DNA from 2 places in the Streptomyces sp. NPDC002790 genome. Region 2 is predicted to be linked to the other one. Evidence: riboswitches for the same ligand, from Rfam matches in the RefSeq annotation. Region 2 holds a riboswitch; the other holds the start of a gene.
The links. Region 2 has a riboswitch for thiamine pyrophosphate ahead of ABT004_RS07910 (purine-cytosine permease family protein). Riboswitches for the same ligand answer to the same signal wherever they lie in the genome.
Positions count from the first base shown of each region.

Region 1: it holds a riboswitch for thiamine pyrophosphate, as region 2 does, so the genes downstream of both, thiO (glycine oxidase ThiO) here and ABT004_RS07910 (purine-cytosine permease family protein) in region 2, are expected to answer to the same signal.

Region 1 covers NZ_JBEOVM010000044.1:34,000-40,989, forward strand. Annotated here, with positions in the region: gene metF (methylenetetrahydrofolate reductase [NAD(P)H]) at 1-241, opposite strand, end outside; gene thiE (thiamine phosphate synthase) at 347-994, opposite strand; gene ABT004_RS20570 (Rv2175c family DNA-binding protein) at 1,073-1,438, opposite strand; gene ABT004_RS20575 (NAD(P)/FAD-dependent oxidoreductase) at 1,555-2,787, opposite strand; gene ABT004_RS20580 (avidin-fold protein) at 2,874-3,215, opposite strand; TPP riboswitch at 3,269-3,382, shown strand; gene thiO (glycine oxidase ThiO) at 3,398-4,576, shown strand; gene thiS (sulfur carrier protein ThiS) at 4,573-4,773, shown strand; gene ABT004_RS20595 (thiazole synthase) at 4,781-5,578, shown strand; gene pknB (Stk1 family PASTA domain-containing Ser/Thr kinase) at 5,750-6,990, shown strand, end outside.
Region 2 covers NZ_JBEOVM010000009.1:99,889-106,878, forward strand. Annotated here, with positions in the region: gene ABT004_RS07885 (hypothetical protein) at 1-16, shown strand, start outside; gene ABT004_RS07890 (hypothetical protein) at 99-1,196, opposite strand; gene ABT004_RS07895 (geranyl diphosphate 2-C-methyltransferase) at 1,355-2,242, opposite strand; gene ABT004_RS07900 (family 2 encapsulin nanocompartment cargo protein terpene cyclase) at 2,278-3,576, opposite strand; gene ABT004_RS07905 (family 2B encapsulin nanocompartment shell protein) at 3,632-5,050, opposite strand; TPP riboswitch at 5,427-5,522, shown strand; gene ABT004_RS07910 (purine-cytosine permease family protein) at 5,512-6,912, shown strand; gene thiM (hydroxyethylthiazole kinase) at 6,959-6,990, shown strand, end outside.

The DNA of each region.
Region 1 (6,990 bases), on a different contig from region 2:
CGACGATCTGCTGCGTCTCCTTGACGGTTCCCGCGCGCGTGGAGCCGCCCGCGCCGTACGTCACGGAGACGAAGTCGGGTGAGACCGCCTCGACCCTGCGCAGGGCGTTCCACAGGTTGCGCTCGCCCTTCGGGGTCTTCGGTGCGGAGAACTCGAACGAGAAAACAGTTTTGCCGGGCGCGAGCATGTCGCTCACCCGGCGGGCGCGATCAGTCCTGGTGGAAGCGGTACCTAGGGCCATACGGGCAGGTTACTGACCGATATCCAAAGCCCCTAATCCCCGTCCACCTTGCGGACAGGCCGGCGGGACGGCCTTCACCGGCGGGATTTTCCAGGACCGCGCAGGTCACACGGCGCGCAGGCGCTTCGCGAACTCGGCCGCCGCGTTGGCCGGATCGTCGGCCTCCGTGATGGCCCGGACGACGACGGCTCTGCGGGCTCCGGCCTCCAGGACCTCGTCCAGGTTCGCCAGGTCGATGCCGCCGATCGCGAACCAGGGGCGGTCCGTGTCCAGACCCGCTGTGTAGCGCACGAGGTCCAGGCCGGGGGCGTACCGTCCGGGCTTGGTCGGAGTCGGCCAGCAGGGGCCCGTGCAGAAGTAGTCCACGCCCTCCTGGACGGCCGCCGCGGCGGCCTCGTCCCGCGCGTGCGTGGAGCGGCCGATGAGCACGTCATCGCCGAGGACGGCGCGGGCCGCGGGCACCGGCAGGTCACCCTGGCCGAGGTGCAGCACGTCCGAGCGGGTCGCGTGGGCGACGTCCGCGCGGTCGTTCACCGCGAACAGCTTGCCGTGGCGGCGGGCCGCATCGGCAAACACCTGGAGGTGTTCCAGCTCCTCGCCGGCCTCCATGCCCTTGTCGCGCAGCTGCACGATGTCGACGCCGCCGGCCAGCACGGCGTCGAGGAACTCCGGCAGATCACCCTGGCGCCTGCGCGCGTCGGTGCACAGGTAGAGCCGCGCATCGGCGAGCAGTGCGCGCTTGGAGTCCGCCATGAAGTCCCCCCGTGGGTCGTGCGATATCGGTGGCGTGCGCACCACGAGCCGCGGTGCGCACGCCGGACGGTTGTCGGGTCAGACGGCGAGCGCCTGGGCGCGACGCTTCACCTCCGTGCCGCGATTCTCACTCAAGGCCTGCGCGGGCGTGCCCGGCAGGCTCGGGTCGGGGGTGAAGAGCCATTCCAGCATCTCTTCGTCACTGAAGCCGTCGTCCCGCAGGACTGTCAGGAGGCCGACGAGCCCCTTGACGATCTTGTCGCCGTCGATGAAGGCGGCGGGCACGTGCAGTGCCCTGTTCTCTCCGCGGCGCACGGCGATCAGCTGGCCTTCCTTGACCAGCTGCCGCACACGCGTCACCTCGACATCGAGCATTTCCGCGATGTCGGGGAGGTTGAGCCAGGCGGGGACGAGAGCATCGATGTTTGCGTCAATCTCGGTCACAGGACAAGCGTGCCATCCCGGACTGACACTCGGAAGCCGGGCCGGTGCGGATGGACCACGGATCCTCCCGTTTCACCCCTTCTGGCACGCTTTGCGGGGCCCTCAAGGAGACGGACTCACGCCACCGCGGACTTCAGCGGGCGGGCCGGATCCGCGAGGAGCTCCGGGTCGAGCGCGGTCCGGGACTGGATGAGCTTGCGCCCCTGGGCCAGGTCACGCGGCTTGCCGACGGCGAGGACCGCCACGAGGGCGCCGTCACGCAGCCAGCACACCGACCAGGCGGCGCCGGCGGGGTCGCCGCGCCACACCGTCGCATCGGCGCCCTTGTGGTGCCCGGCGTACTGCACGAACCGGCCGAACTGCTCGGACCAGAAATAGGGCACCGGGTCGTACACCGCCGGGGTCTGCCCGACGATGTTCGCCGCCACCGTGCGCGGCCCCTGCAGCGCGTTGTCCCAGTGGTGGACCATGAGGCGCTCTCCGTAGCGCCCCGAGGGGAACGAGGAGCAGTCCCCCACCGCGTACACGTCGGGCACGGATGTACGCAGCCCGTCGTCCGCGAGGACCTCGCGGTGGGCGCCCAGCTCGATGCCGGAGCCGGCCAGCCAGCGGGTGGCGGGGCGGGCGCCGATGCCGACGACGACGGCTCCCGCGGGCAGCCGCGTGCCGTCGTCGAGGACGACGGCGTCCGGCTCGATGCGCTCCACGCGCGCGTTGGTACGCAGGCGGGCTCCCGCATCGGCGTACCAGGTCGCCATGGGCGCGGCGATCTCGGCGGGCAGCGCCCCGGCCAGCGGCCGCTCGGCGGCCTCCACCACCGTGACCCGGCAGCCCGCCTCGCGGGCCGCGGTGGCGAACTCGGCACCGATCCAGCCGGCGCCCACGACCACCACGTCGTGCTGCTCAGCGAGGACGGGCCGGAGCCGCTCGGCGTCGTCGAGCGTGCGCAGCAGGTGCACTCCGGGGGCGGATCGCGCGCCCGGCAGCTGGACGGGTTCGGCGCCGGTCGCGACGACCAGCACGTCGTACGGGACCGGGCCTTCGGCGGTGTCGAGCTCGTGGTCGCCGGGGCGCAGCCCGGTCACCTCGCGGCCCAGCTCGAGGGAGACGCCGAGCGCCTCGAAGTCCACGTCGAAGGCCGAGCCCTCGGCCTTGCCGAGCAGCACCGCCTTGGACAGCGGAGGCCGGTCGTACGGCTGGTGGGGTTCGGCACCGAGCAGCGTGATCGCGCCGGTGAAGCCGTGTTCGCGCAGCGCGACCGCGGTCTGCACACCGGCCATGCCCGCGCCCACGATGACGACGTTCCGCTGCCCCGAAGGCGCTCCGCTCCCGCTCCGCTGCTCGCTCACGGAAGCAACCTTAGGCACCTGATCATTCGGCAGTCAGCGATGCGGACCACTCCGACACCGTGACGTCCTCCACACATGCCGCCGGTTTAGCGCGCGAGCTCCTCGACCACGCTGGTGCCGCGACCCTCCTGCGACTCCCACTCCCAGGTCTCGTCGAGGCGCACCCGGCCGTCCGGGAGCTCGGACACGGTCGAGACGCAGTGTCCCGAGGAGGTGGTCCCGTCGGTCTTCAGCTGGACGTAGCGGAAGTCGATCTCGTCCCCGGAGCGCGTGCCCACAAGGTTCCCCTGGACGACATCGCCGCCTACGTAGTCGGCCGAAATGCGGCCGTCACTCTCCCGGTACGTGAAGCGGGTGCGCGTGCCCACCTGACCGGGAGCCTGGTCGGCAACGGGGGACATCACGAGACCGTCGAGAGATCGGGGCACTGGTTCGAGGCTCCCTTACTGGGGGTCGCGGTGAACGGCTAGGGTGGCCAACGTAGAGCACTCGCGGGAGCCCGTACGCAGCGGGCTGAGAGGGAGGCTGGAGCGGCCTTCGACCGTACGAACCTGATCCGGGTCATACCGGCGAAGGGAGGGGCTTGACGCCCATGTCACCCATGTCGTCCATGCCTTCAACGCATCCCGTCCCCCCGCACACCCACGACGTCCTCGTCGTCGGTGGCGGCATCATCGGTCTGGTCACCGCATGGCGGGCCGCGCAGCGCGGCCTGACCGTGGCGGTCGCGGACCCCGAACCCGGCGGCGGGGCCGCCCAGGTGGCGGCCGGAATGCTGGCCGCGGTCACCGAACTCCACCACGGCGAGCAGACGTTGCTCGGCCTGAACCTCGCCTCGGCGCGCCGCTACCCGGACTTCGCGGCCGAGCTGTCCGAGGCCACCGGGCAGGACCTCGGCTACCGCGCGTGCGGCACGCTCGCGGTCGCGCTCGACGCCGACGACCGCGCCCACCTTCGCGAACTGCACGCGCTGCAAACGAAGTCGGGGCTCGAGTCCGAGTGGCTCTCGGGCCGCGACTGCCGCCGCCTCGAACCAATGCTCGCGCCGGGCGTACGCGGCGGACTGCGCGTCGACGGCGACCACCAGATCGACCCGAGAAGGCTCGCGAGCGCCCTCGTGACGGCCTGCGAGCGCTCCGGCGTGACCTTCCACAGATCGTGGGCCGAAAGGCTCTGTGTCGTCCGCGACCGGGCGCGCGGCGCGGTCCTCGCCGACGGCACCGAACTCGCCGCCGGCCAGGTGGTGCTGGCGGCGGGCAGCCGCGGCGGACAGCTCGCGGGGGTGCCCGACGCGGTACTGCCGCCGGTGCGCCCCGTCAAGGGCCAGGTGCTGCGCCTGACGGTGCCGAAGCGGTACGTGCCCTTCCTCAGCCGCACGGTCCGGGCGGTCGTCCGCGGCGGCAACCTCTACCTGGTGCCGCGCGTCAACGGCGAACTCGTGGTGGGCGCGACCAGCGAGGAACTCGGCTGGGACACCACGGTCACCGCGGGAGGCGTCTACGAACTCCTGCGGGACGCCCACGAACTCGTCCCCGGCATCACCGAACTCCCGCTCACCGAGACCCGCGCGGGCCTGCGCCCCGGCTCCCCCGACAACGCCCCGCTCCTCGGCCCGACCACCCTGCCCGGCCTCCTCCTGGCGACCGGCCACTACCGCAACGGCGTGCTCCTGACGCCGATCACCGGCGACGCCATGGCGCACGCCCTGACCACCGGTGAACTTCCGGAAGAGGCCCGCCCGTTCACGCCGAAACGCTTCGGCACAGCCCTCGTGGAGCAGCCCGTATGAACGTCCACGTCAACGGCGAGCCGCGCACGGTGACCGCGGGCACCACGCTCGCCCTCCTGGTCACCACGCTCACCACCGCACCCAAGGGCGTCGCCGCCGCCCTCAACGAAACCGTCGTCCCCCGCACCCAATGGCCCGCCACGGCGCTCTCCGAAGGAGACCGCGTCGAGGTCCTCACGGCCGTACAAGGAGGCTGAACCGTCCATGGCCGACGACACTTTCGACCTCGGGGGCGACACGTACTCCTCGCGCCTGATCATGGGCACGGGCGGGGCACCCAGCCTCGACGTCCTGGAGCGCGCCCTGGTGGCCTCCGGAACCGAACTCACCACCGTGGCGATGCGCCGCGTGGACGCGAGCGTGCACGGCTCGGTGCTCTCCGTCCTGGAGAAGCTGAACATCCGGGTGCTGCCGAACACGGCCGGCTGCTACACCGCGGGAGAGGCGATCCTGACGGCCCGCCTCGCGCGCGAGGCGCTCGACACGGACCTGGTGAAGCTCGAGGTCATCGCCGACGAGCGCACCCTGCTGCCAGACCCGATCGAGCTGCTCGACGCGGCGGAGGCCCTGGTGGACGACGGCTTCACGGTCCTTCCCTACACGAACGACGACCCGGTCCTGGCCCGCAAGCTGGAGGACGTCGGCTGCGCGGCGATCATGCCGCTCGGCTCCCCCATCGGTTCGGGGCTCGGTATCCGCAACCCGCACAACTTCCAGCTGATCACCGAGCACGCGCGCGTGCCGGTGATCCTGGACGCGGGGGCGGGCACGGCGTCCGATGTGACGCTCGCCATGGAGCTGGGCTGCGCGGGTGTGATGCTCGCCTCCGCGGTGACCCGCGCGCAGGAGCCGGTCCTCATGGCCGACGGGATGCGGCACGCGGTGGAGGCGGGACGCTTCGCATACCGGGCCGGGCGCATCCCTAAGCGTCACTTCGCGGAGGCGTCCTCGTCTGCGGAGGGGCGGGCGCGGCTTGATCCGGAGCGGCCGGCGTTCCGGTAAGCCGCACCGGGGTGGCGGTCGCGGGGCTCTGCCCCGGACCCCGCGCCTCAATCGCCGGCGGGGCTTAAAAGGACCCCGCGGGCTTGAGGGTGGTCACAGCTGTGCTGCAGTACTGGCCCGGTCCTGCGGCACGGAAGCTGGGTGTCGGTCGCTCCTCGTAGACTCGCCTGCGTGGACACGACCCTTCAGGACCCGTTGCTCGGGCACGTGCTCGACGGCCGGTACCGCGTCGACGCACGCATCGCGGTCGGCGGGATGGCCACGGTCTACCGGGCCGTGGACACCCGCCTCGACCGCGTGCTCGCGCTCAAGGTGATGCACCCCTCGCTGGCCGCCGACGCCTCGTTCGTGGACCGCTTCATCCGCGAGGCCAAGTCGGTGGCCCGCCTCTCGCACCCGAACGTCGTGGGGGTCTTCGACCAGGGCACCGACGGCGCGTACGTGTATCTGGCGATGGAGTACGTGGCCGGCTGCACCCTGCGCGACGTGCTGCGCGACCGGGGCGCGCTGCGGCCCCGCGCCGCCCTCGACATCCTGGAGCCGGTCCTCGCCGCGCTGGGAGCGGCCCACCGGGCGGGCTTCGTGCACCGCGACATGAAGCCGGAGAACGTCCTGATTGGGGACGACGGCCGGGTGAAGGTGGCGGACTTCGGTCTCGTACGGGCCGTGGACACGGTCACGAACACCACCGGCGCGGTCCTCGGCACGGTCTCGTACCTGGCGCCCGAGCAGATCGAGAACGGCACGGCGACGGCGAGCGTGGACGTCTACGCGTGCGGTGTCGTGTTCTACGAGATGCTCACGGGAGGCAAGCCGCACGCGGGCGAGTCCCCCGCCCAGATCCTCTACAAGCACCTCCACGAGGACGTGCCCCCGCCCTCGGCCGCGGTCCCCGGCCTCCCCTACGAGCTCGACGAACTGGTCGCGTCGGCGACGGCCCGCACCCCCGAGGTGCGCCCGCACGACGCGGTGGCCCTCCTCGCGCAGGCCAGGGGCGCCCGGTCGGCGCTCACGGACGCCCAGTTGGACGCGGTGCCGCCGCAGGCGCGCGATACGGAGTACGTGGGGGCCGACGACCGTACGAGCGTGATCCCGCGCGCGGTGGGCACACCCGTACAGCTGCCGCTGCCCACGGACTCCGAGGACCAGGCGCGGCTCAACCGGACGAGCCGCCTGGAGATGCCGCCGGCTCCGCCGCCCACGGTCCCCGGGCCGGCTCACGGCGGCGGTCGCGGTCGTGGTCGCGGCCCGCAGCGCCGCACCATCGCGATCCTCGCGGCGATCCTGCTGGTCCTCGGTGTCGGCACCGGCGTCTGGTACATCAACTCCGGCCAGTTCACGCAGGTCCCGTCCGTCCTCAACCAGACGCAGGGGCAGGCCGAGAAGCGGCTTGCCGACGCGGGCCTGGAGCG
Region 2 (6,990 bases):
GACGGGACTGATCTGACTGGGACCAGCACCAGTGGAAGCCGCTGAGAAGGGAAGCACCCAGCACGGCTGCGGCCCGGTTCACGACGGTCCGCGACGGTTCAGGACCGCGTCGCAGTACCGCACTTGTCGTCCCCGGCGCCGCTCATCCGCTCGTCCATCGCGGTGCTCCGGTCGTACGGGTCCACCGCGGGGCCGTCGCCGGTGTCGCCGTCGGCGGTGAAGGACGGGGTGAGATAGCCGTTGTAGGTCTCGCAGCCGCCGTTGGTGGTGTTCACGCGGTTCGAGATGACCGAGAAGGTGCCCGGTTCGGTGATCACCTTCGACGGGTCGGGCCAGTTCATCACCACTTCGCGGCGGACGATGACGCGCGTGACACGGTCGCTGCCCGCCTCCGCGGACACGACCGGATACACGTACGTGACGTCCGTGGTGACCTCGAGCGCGCCCTTCTCGCCCGTGCGGTACGTGATGCGGCCGCGGGTCTTGACCTCATGGCCGACCAGCTGCACCTTCGAGGTGTCGAAGCGGCTGAACAGCACGAGTGGGTTGTACTTCTCGCTCGGGGCGGTCAGCGACCTGTCCAGGAAGGTGCGTTCCTTCGGCTGGCGGGGGTTGATGAGGGCGATGGCCTCGGCGGGGTGATCGCCGCGCAGCACCTCGGGGTCAAGGCTGGACGCGGTGAGGAAGTCCCGGGAGCGTTCGAGGGAGCGAGCCACCTGCGCCGTACTCATCCAGCCGGTGGCCCGGGCCGCGGGCACAGTGATCCCGGCCGATCCGGAGGCCCAGCGCGCGGCGGGCGAGCCCCTGAACGGCTCGTCCAGCGTGGGGCTCGCGGCCGCATCGTCCGGCGGCGGCGCCGTGGGCCGGGCGGTCTCCCCGGCCAGTGGTGTCGCCGCGTCGGCGTCGCCGCCGAACCAGCCCGTCACCCGCCCCGGGTTGAGCGCCACGACCACCGCGGCGAGCGCAGCCACCAGGCCGAGCGCGTACCAGCCCGTGCGGCGGTGCGGCCGGGGCGGCTGGTGCGAACGCCACGGCTCGGGCCGGGCGTCCCGCTCCTGCAAGCGGCGCGTCACCATGCGGGCGCGCGCCGACGGTTCCTTCGGTGCGTCCCGTACGCCGTCCTCCGACTCCTGGAGGAAGCGCTCCCAATCGTCGTCGGACAGCGGCGAACCGCCGTGATCCCCACCCGAATTCACTTCTGAACTCCCCTTGTGCCATGTGGTTTCCGTGGCGGCCAGTCCCTCCCCAGGGCCGGCCACCATCGACGGATCATGGCACACGCGCGAACGCCGGGCGACGCCGAAGCGGGGAGAGGCCGTTCAGGAACGGCCCCTCCCCGGTGGTCAGCGGACGGTCAGACGCGGTCCGCTGCGATCAGCAGGTACTGGAACGAGCCGTCCCGGTACGAGTTGATGAACGCGTCCTCGATCCCCGTGACGAGCGACGACGTGGCCCGCAGCTCCCAGTACGGGAGGGTGTCGGGGGTGAGGTCGATGACGGTCTGGGGCACCAAACGGTTGTCGGCCATCGCGCGCAGGTACTCCCGGCGCGAGTGGATGTTGCACTCGAAGTGCGCGTTGATCTGGGACACCCACTTCGACGGCTGGCCGTACCGCGGGTTCCAGCAGCCGGTGATGGTCACGTAGCGGCCGCCGACCTCCAGGATGCGGGAGTGTTCGGCGAACAGGTCGTGCAGGTCGACGTACATGGTCGACTCGTTGTTCCACGACCCCGAGATCTGCCCGGTCTCGAACGGGGTGTCCAGCATGTTGCAGACACGAGCCCTGACGTGGTCCTCGATGCCGAGTTCCGCCGCCCGCCCGTTCGCGAAGTCGGCCTGCTTGGCCGAGAGTGTGACCCCCTCGACCTTGCTCCCGAAACGCTGGTGCGCCATCACCATCGAGCCGCCGCGGCCGCAGCCGGCGTCCACGAGGGTGTCGTCGCGTCCGATGTCGCCGAGGTTCCCGAGCAGGTACGCGGCCTGCGCCGACTCCAGCCGGTGCAACTCGGCGATCAGCTTCTTCTCGTTCACGTCACCCGCTCCGTCACCGAGCGCGGAGTGGTCGACCGCGCCGATGCCGTAGTGGTGGTGGTACAGACCGTCGACATCGCCGAGCCGCAGATTGACCGGCCGGGCCTCGCCGTCCCAGTAGCGGGCGATGTCCCCCTGGTAGGGGGTGGCCGGCGAGGGGATGTACGGGGAGGTGCTCTGGGCCGTGGCGGTGAGTTCGGTGCTGGTCACTGATGAGTCCTATCTCTTACCAGAAGTCGGGTCGCTTACCAGAAGTCGGGCAGGCGGTAGCGGTAGGTGTTGTTCTGGTGCCATTGGTGGTTGCCGTCGACCCACGCCGCTACGCCCCGCAGGAAGCGTTGGACGTTGGGGAGCGGGCAGGCGGCGGCCAGGGCCGCGGCCTCTGTCTCGAAGGCGTGCATGAGTTCGTTGTGGACCTCGACCGACTTGAGGTAGGCATCCTTGTCGGACAGGTCCTCGCGTTCCGCGATCACGACCGGCAGGTTCAAGTGACGGCCGGGAGCGTCGAGTTCCTTCATGTACGAGTACAGGTCGTTGACGATCGTCGTCGCGTTCCCCGCGAGTGCGATGACCTTCTGCATGTCCGGCAGGGCGTGCAGGTCCGCCGGCAGTTCGTAGCCGCCGACGGTGTCGGTGATGGTCGGGCAGGGGCGGAAGTTGTTGAACTGGCGCATCGCCAGGTACTCCCACACCTCCGGTACGTGGTCGTGTTCGGACCAGGCGGCCTCGGCGAGGTAACCCATGTGCAGGCGGGCCATGTCGTGCCGGTAGCGGTCGGCCTGGGACGCGCTGCTCGCCTGGACGAAGTACTCCATGGCGGAGCGGTACGCGCGCCGGGGCGCGTCCGAGTACAGCGAGTCCGCCCACTGCGGCTGGTACTCCCGCGTCGTGTACAGCGGGTCGAGGGTGGTGTGTGCGAGCAGCAGCCGTGAGCCGAGGCCGACGGGCGAGCCGCCGTGGTCCTCGCAGTAGCAGTCGTCCAGCGCGTTCTCCGCCATCATCAGGCGGGTGGCGATCATGACGTGGTCGACGGTGGGTGCGTCGGGGTGGCAGCCGACCATGTAGCTGCCCACGGAGAACCCGTCGAACTCCTCCTCCCAGTCGTCGGGGTACAGGTCGACCTCGTCCAGCGCCCACTCCTTGATCCGGCGGCTGACCTCCGCGACCCGTACGGGATCGGGGTCGGGCGCCGGATGGTGGTACAGGCCGGGAACGGGCCGCCCTTTCGCGGTACTTGGCGCAGGAGCCGGGTCCGAGCCGGGCTTCGGGGCCGACGATGCCGGTTCCTCCCGCGGAGTGAGCCGCAGCCCCGCCGTGCCGAGACCGCTGGGCCCGCGCAGCAGCCGCTCCAAGTCGGCGTGCTCAGCCGGTACTTCACCCGCCGACGTCCCGGCGGTCGGCGTGGCAACCGCCCGCGGCGGGCACCCCGTAACGGCGCCGATGTCGCGGGCGCGGGCCGCGGCGTCGGCCAGGACCTGCGCCCCGAAGCGGGAGATCGCTTCCGGCAGGCTCGACTGCGGAGGTGTCGGCTCGGGCGGGGGCATCCATGTCTCCTTGAGGGCTCCTCGGTGGGGTGGGGGCGGCCGTGGTTCTGCCCCGCTACGTGCTGGGCCAGCGGCCGATCTGCACGTTCTCCAGCACACCGACCGCGTCCGGCACGAGGATCGCGGCGGAGTAGTAGGTGCTGACGAGGTACTTGGTGATGGCCTGCTCGTCGACACCCATGAACCGGACCGAGAGGCCCGGCTCGTACTCGTCGGGCAGACCGGTCTGGTGCAGGCCGATGACACCCTGGTTGTCCTCGCCGGTACGCATGCAGAGGATCGAGCTGGTGCGCTCCTTGGTGACCGGGATCTTGTTGCACGGCAGGATCGGCACCCCGCGCCAGGCCGGGACCTGCTGGCCACCGAGGTCGACGTGGTCGGGATACAGGCCGCGCGCGTTGAACTCGCGCCCCATCGCAGCGATCGTGCGGGGGTGCGCCAGGAAGAACTTGGAGCCGCGGCGGCGACAGAGCAGCTCGTCCAGGTCGTCCGGCGTGGGCGGCCCCGAGTGCGGCTGGAGGCGCTGCTTGAAGTCGGCGTTGTGGAGCAGACCGAACTCCCGGTTGTTGACGAGCTCGTGCTCCTGGCGCTCGCGCAACGCCTCGACGGTGAGCCTCAGTTGCTCCTTGGTCTGGTTCATCGGCTCGTTGTAGAGATCGGCGACCCTGGTGTGGACCCGAAGGATCGTCTGGGCGGCCGAGAGTTCGTACTCGCGCGGCCGCGCTTCGTAGTCGACGAACGCGCCGGGCAGTTCGTGCTCGCCCACGTGCCCCGCCGACATCGGGATCTCGGCCTCGCCGCGGTGGTTCTGGCCCCGGCCCGCGAGCGACTTGAACTCGTCGACGTGCGCCTGCAGGGGCGGCGCAGCGGACAGTACGGCCGCGAAGTCGGCGCGCGAGAGGGTGAGCAGGGTGCCCGCCGTCTCGGCGACCGCGGTCTGCTCCCAGCGGGCGTCCTCGTCAAGGAGCGCATCGTCCCCGAAGCGGTCGCCGTCGGCGAGTACGTCGAGCGCGACCTCGTCGCCGTAGCCGCCCTCGGAGAACTGACTGACGCGCCCATGGGCGATCAGGTGGAGCCGGTCCGCGGGCGCCCCGCGCTCGACCAGCGTCTCGCCGGCCCGGAAGTCGCGCTGCTCGCACCGGTCGGCGATGGCGGTCAGTACTTCGACGTCGTCGAAGCCGCGCAGCAGGGCCAGTTCGCCGAGTTCGCGGGGGATGACGCGGACGTTGCCGCCGTCCTGGATGAACTCGATGGTCCCGTCGCCGACGGTGTAGGTCAGGCGGCGGTTCACCCGGTAGACGCCGCCCTTGGTCTCCACCCAGGGCAGCATTCGCAGCAGCCACCGCGAGGTGATCTCCTGCATCTGCGGGGCGGACTTGGTGGTGGTGGCGAGATTGCGGGCGGCCGCCGTACCGAGGCTGGTCTGCCGTGGCAGGGCCGCCGCGGTGTCCGGGGTGGTCGAGTCAACTGTCATCGGATGAGCTCCCCTTGATCGCGCGAAAGCGCGCATGTCGGTAATAACGGGACGGATGAAAGAGAGTTGATGAATTCGGCGGTAATGCGTCCAGATCCAGCATCACCGTAAGGTCCGCCTCGGCTGCCGGACCAAGGAAAGTCGGCGACATTCGCTCGATGCGATGATCAAGCTCGCGGGGTGTTTGCCGGGGAAGGATGGAACTCGGCCCGATTTCTTCGTGCCTCCCGACGGGCGTGGGCCCTGGCCCACGCGGTGCACACGCGTCATAGCGGCGCCAAACCGACAGAAGTCGGCCACTCGCCGCAGAGCTCGTCGTTGCCGACTCCGCACCCCACGAGGTAGGCGAAACGTCACCGCGTTACGCTGGCCGCTGTAACCGGACACGGGGTGCCCCCACCAGAGGGCTGAGAACACACCCGTCGAACCTGAACCAGTTCGTACTGGCGGAGGGATGTCTCATGCCTGTGGTGCATGTTTCCAGTGGCCTGCCTGCCGACCGCGAGAGCGGCGCCTTCGACGGGCGGATGCCCGCGGCACCCGGCGACCTCGGCATCGAGGGTCACGGCATCGAACCGGTGCCCGAGGGCAACCGCTACGGCGGGGCCGGGCGCCTGTTCACCGTGTGGTTCGCCCCGAACCTGACCATGACCGGCGTCTTCACCGGCACCGTCGGCATCGCCCTCGGACTCGACTTCGCCACGGCACTCGCCGCCGTCGTGCTCGGCACCCTGGTCGGCGCGGTACCGACCGCGTACCTCGGGACATGGGGGAGCCGGACCGGGGCAGGACAACTGCCGCTCGCCGGGCTCGCGTTCGGGCGGGGTGTCGTGCTGCCGGGCGTGCTGCAGTGGCTGTCGTCCATCGCGTGGGACGCACTGATCGGCCTGTTCGGCGGTGACGCGCTGGCCCGGCTGTTCGGCTGGCCGTTCTGGGCCGGCGTCCTCGTCATGCTGCTCGCCCAGGGCCTGCTCGGTGTCTTCGGTTACGAGGCCATCCACCGGTTGCAGATCGTCATGACCTTCGTGCTCGGCGCCGCGTTCGCGCTGATCGCCTGGCGGCTGCTGGACGGTGTGCAGCCGGCCGCCCACGGCTCCGTGCACGGAGCCGACCGCGTCGGTGCGTTCGTCCTGACCAGCACGATCGCGCTGAGCCTCAGCCTGTCCTGGGCGCCGTACGCCAGCGACTTCAGCCGCTATCTGCCCGCGGCCACCTCCCGTACCCGCATGTTCTGGTACACGTTGCTCGGCCTGCTGGTGTCGTTCGTGGCCGTCCAGGCGCTCGGCCTGTGGGGTGCCTCCGTGCTCACCGACCAGACGGCGGCCGGGGTCGACAAGATCCTCGGCGGCGGAGCGGTCGGCGCGTTCGGGCTGCTCGCCGTGGCGCTGGCCGCGCTGTGCAGCAACGCGATGAACGACTACAGCGGCTCGCTCGCCCTGCAGACCATCGGCGTACGCATCCCGCGCCCGGTGGCCGCCGCCCTCGCCGCCGCGCTCGGCTTCCCGCTCGTGCTGTGGATGCACGCGGCGGACACCACAGCCCGGTTCCAGAATGTGCTGCTGTTCGTCGGGTACTGGATCCCCGGCTTCGTGGCGATCGTCCTCGTCGACTGGCGCGCGCGGGCCAGGGCGCGCGCCGGCGCGCCGCTCGACCTCGCCGCCGAGCGCGAACGGCGCCAACCCGCGTGGCCCGCCGTGCTGGCCTTCGCGGCGGCCTTTGCCGCGGCGGTCCCGTTCATGGACACCAGCCTGTACGTGGGTCCGGTGGCGGAAGCGCTGCACGGCGCGGACGTGTCGTACTACGTGGCGTTCCTCGTGGCCGGCGCCGTGTACGCGCCGTTGCGGCTGCGGCGACTCGACTGACCCACGAGCCCTCGTACCTCGCACCTCCTTTGCTTGGAGTCACCCCATGCCCCAGACGTCCCCCGACCGCCCCGAGGA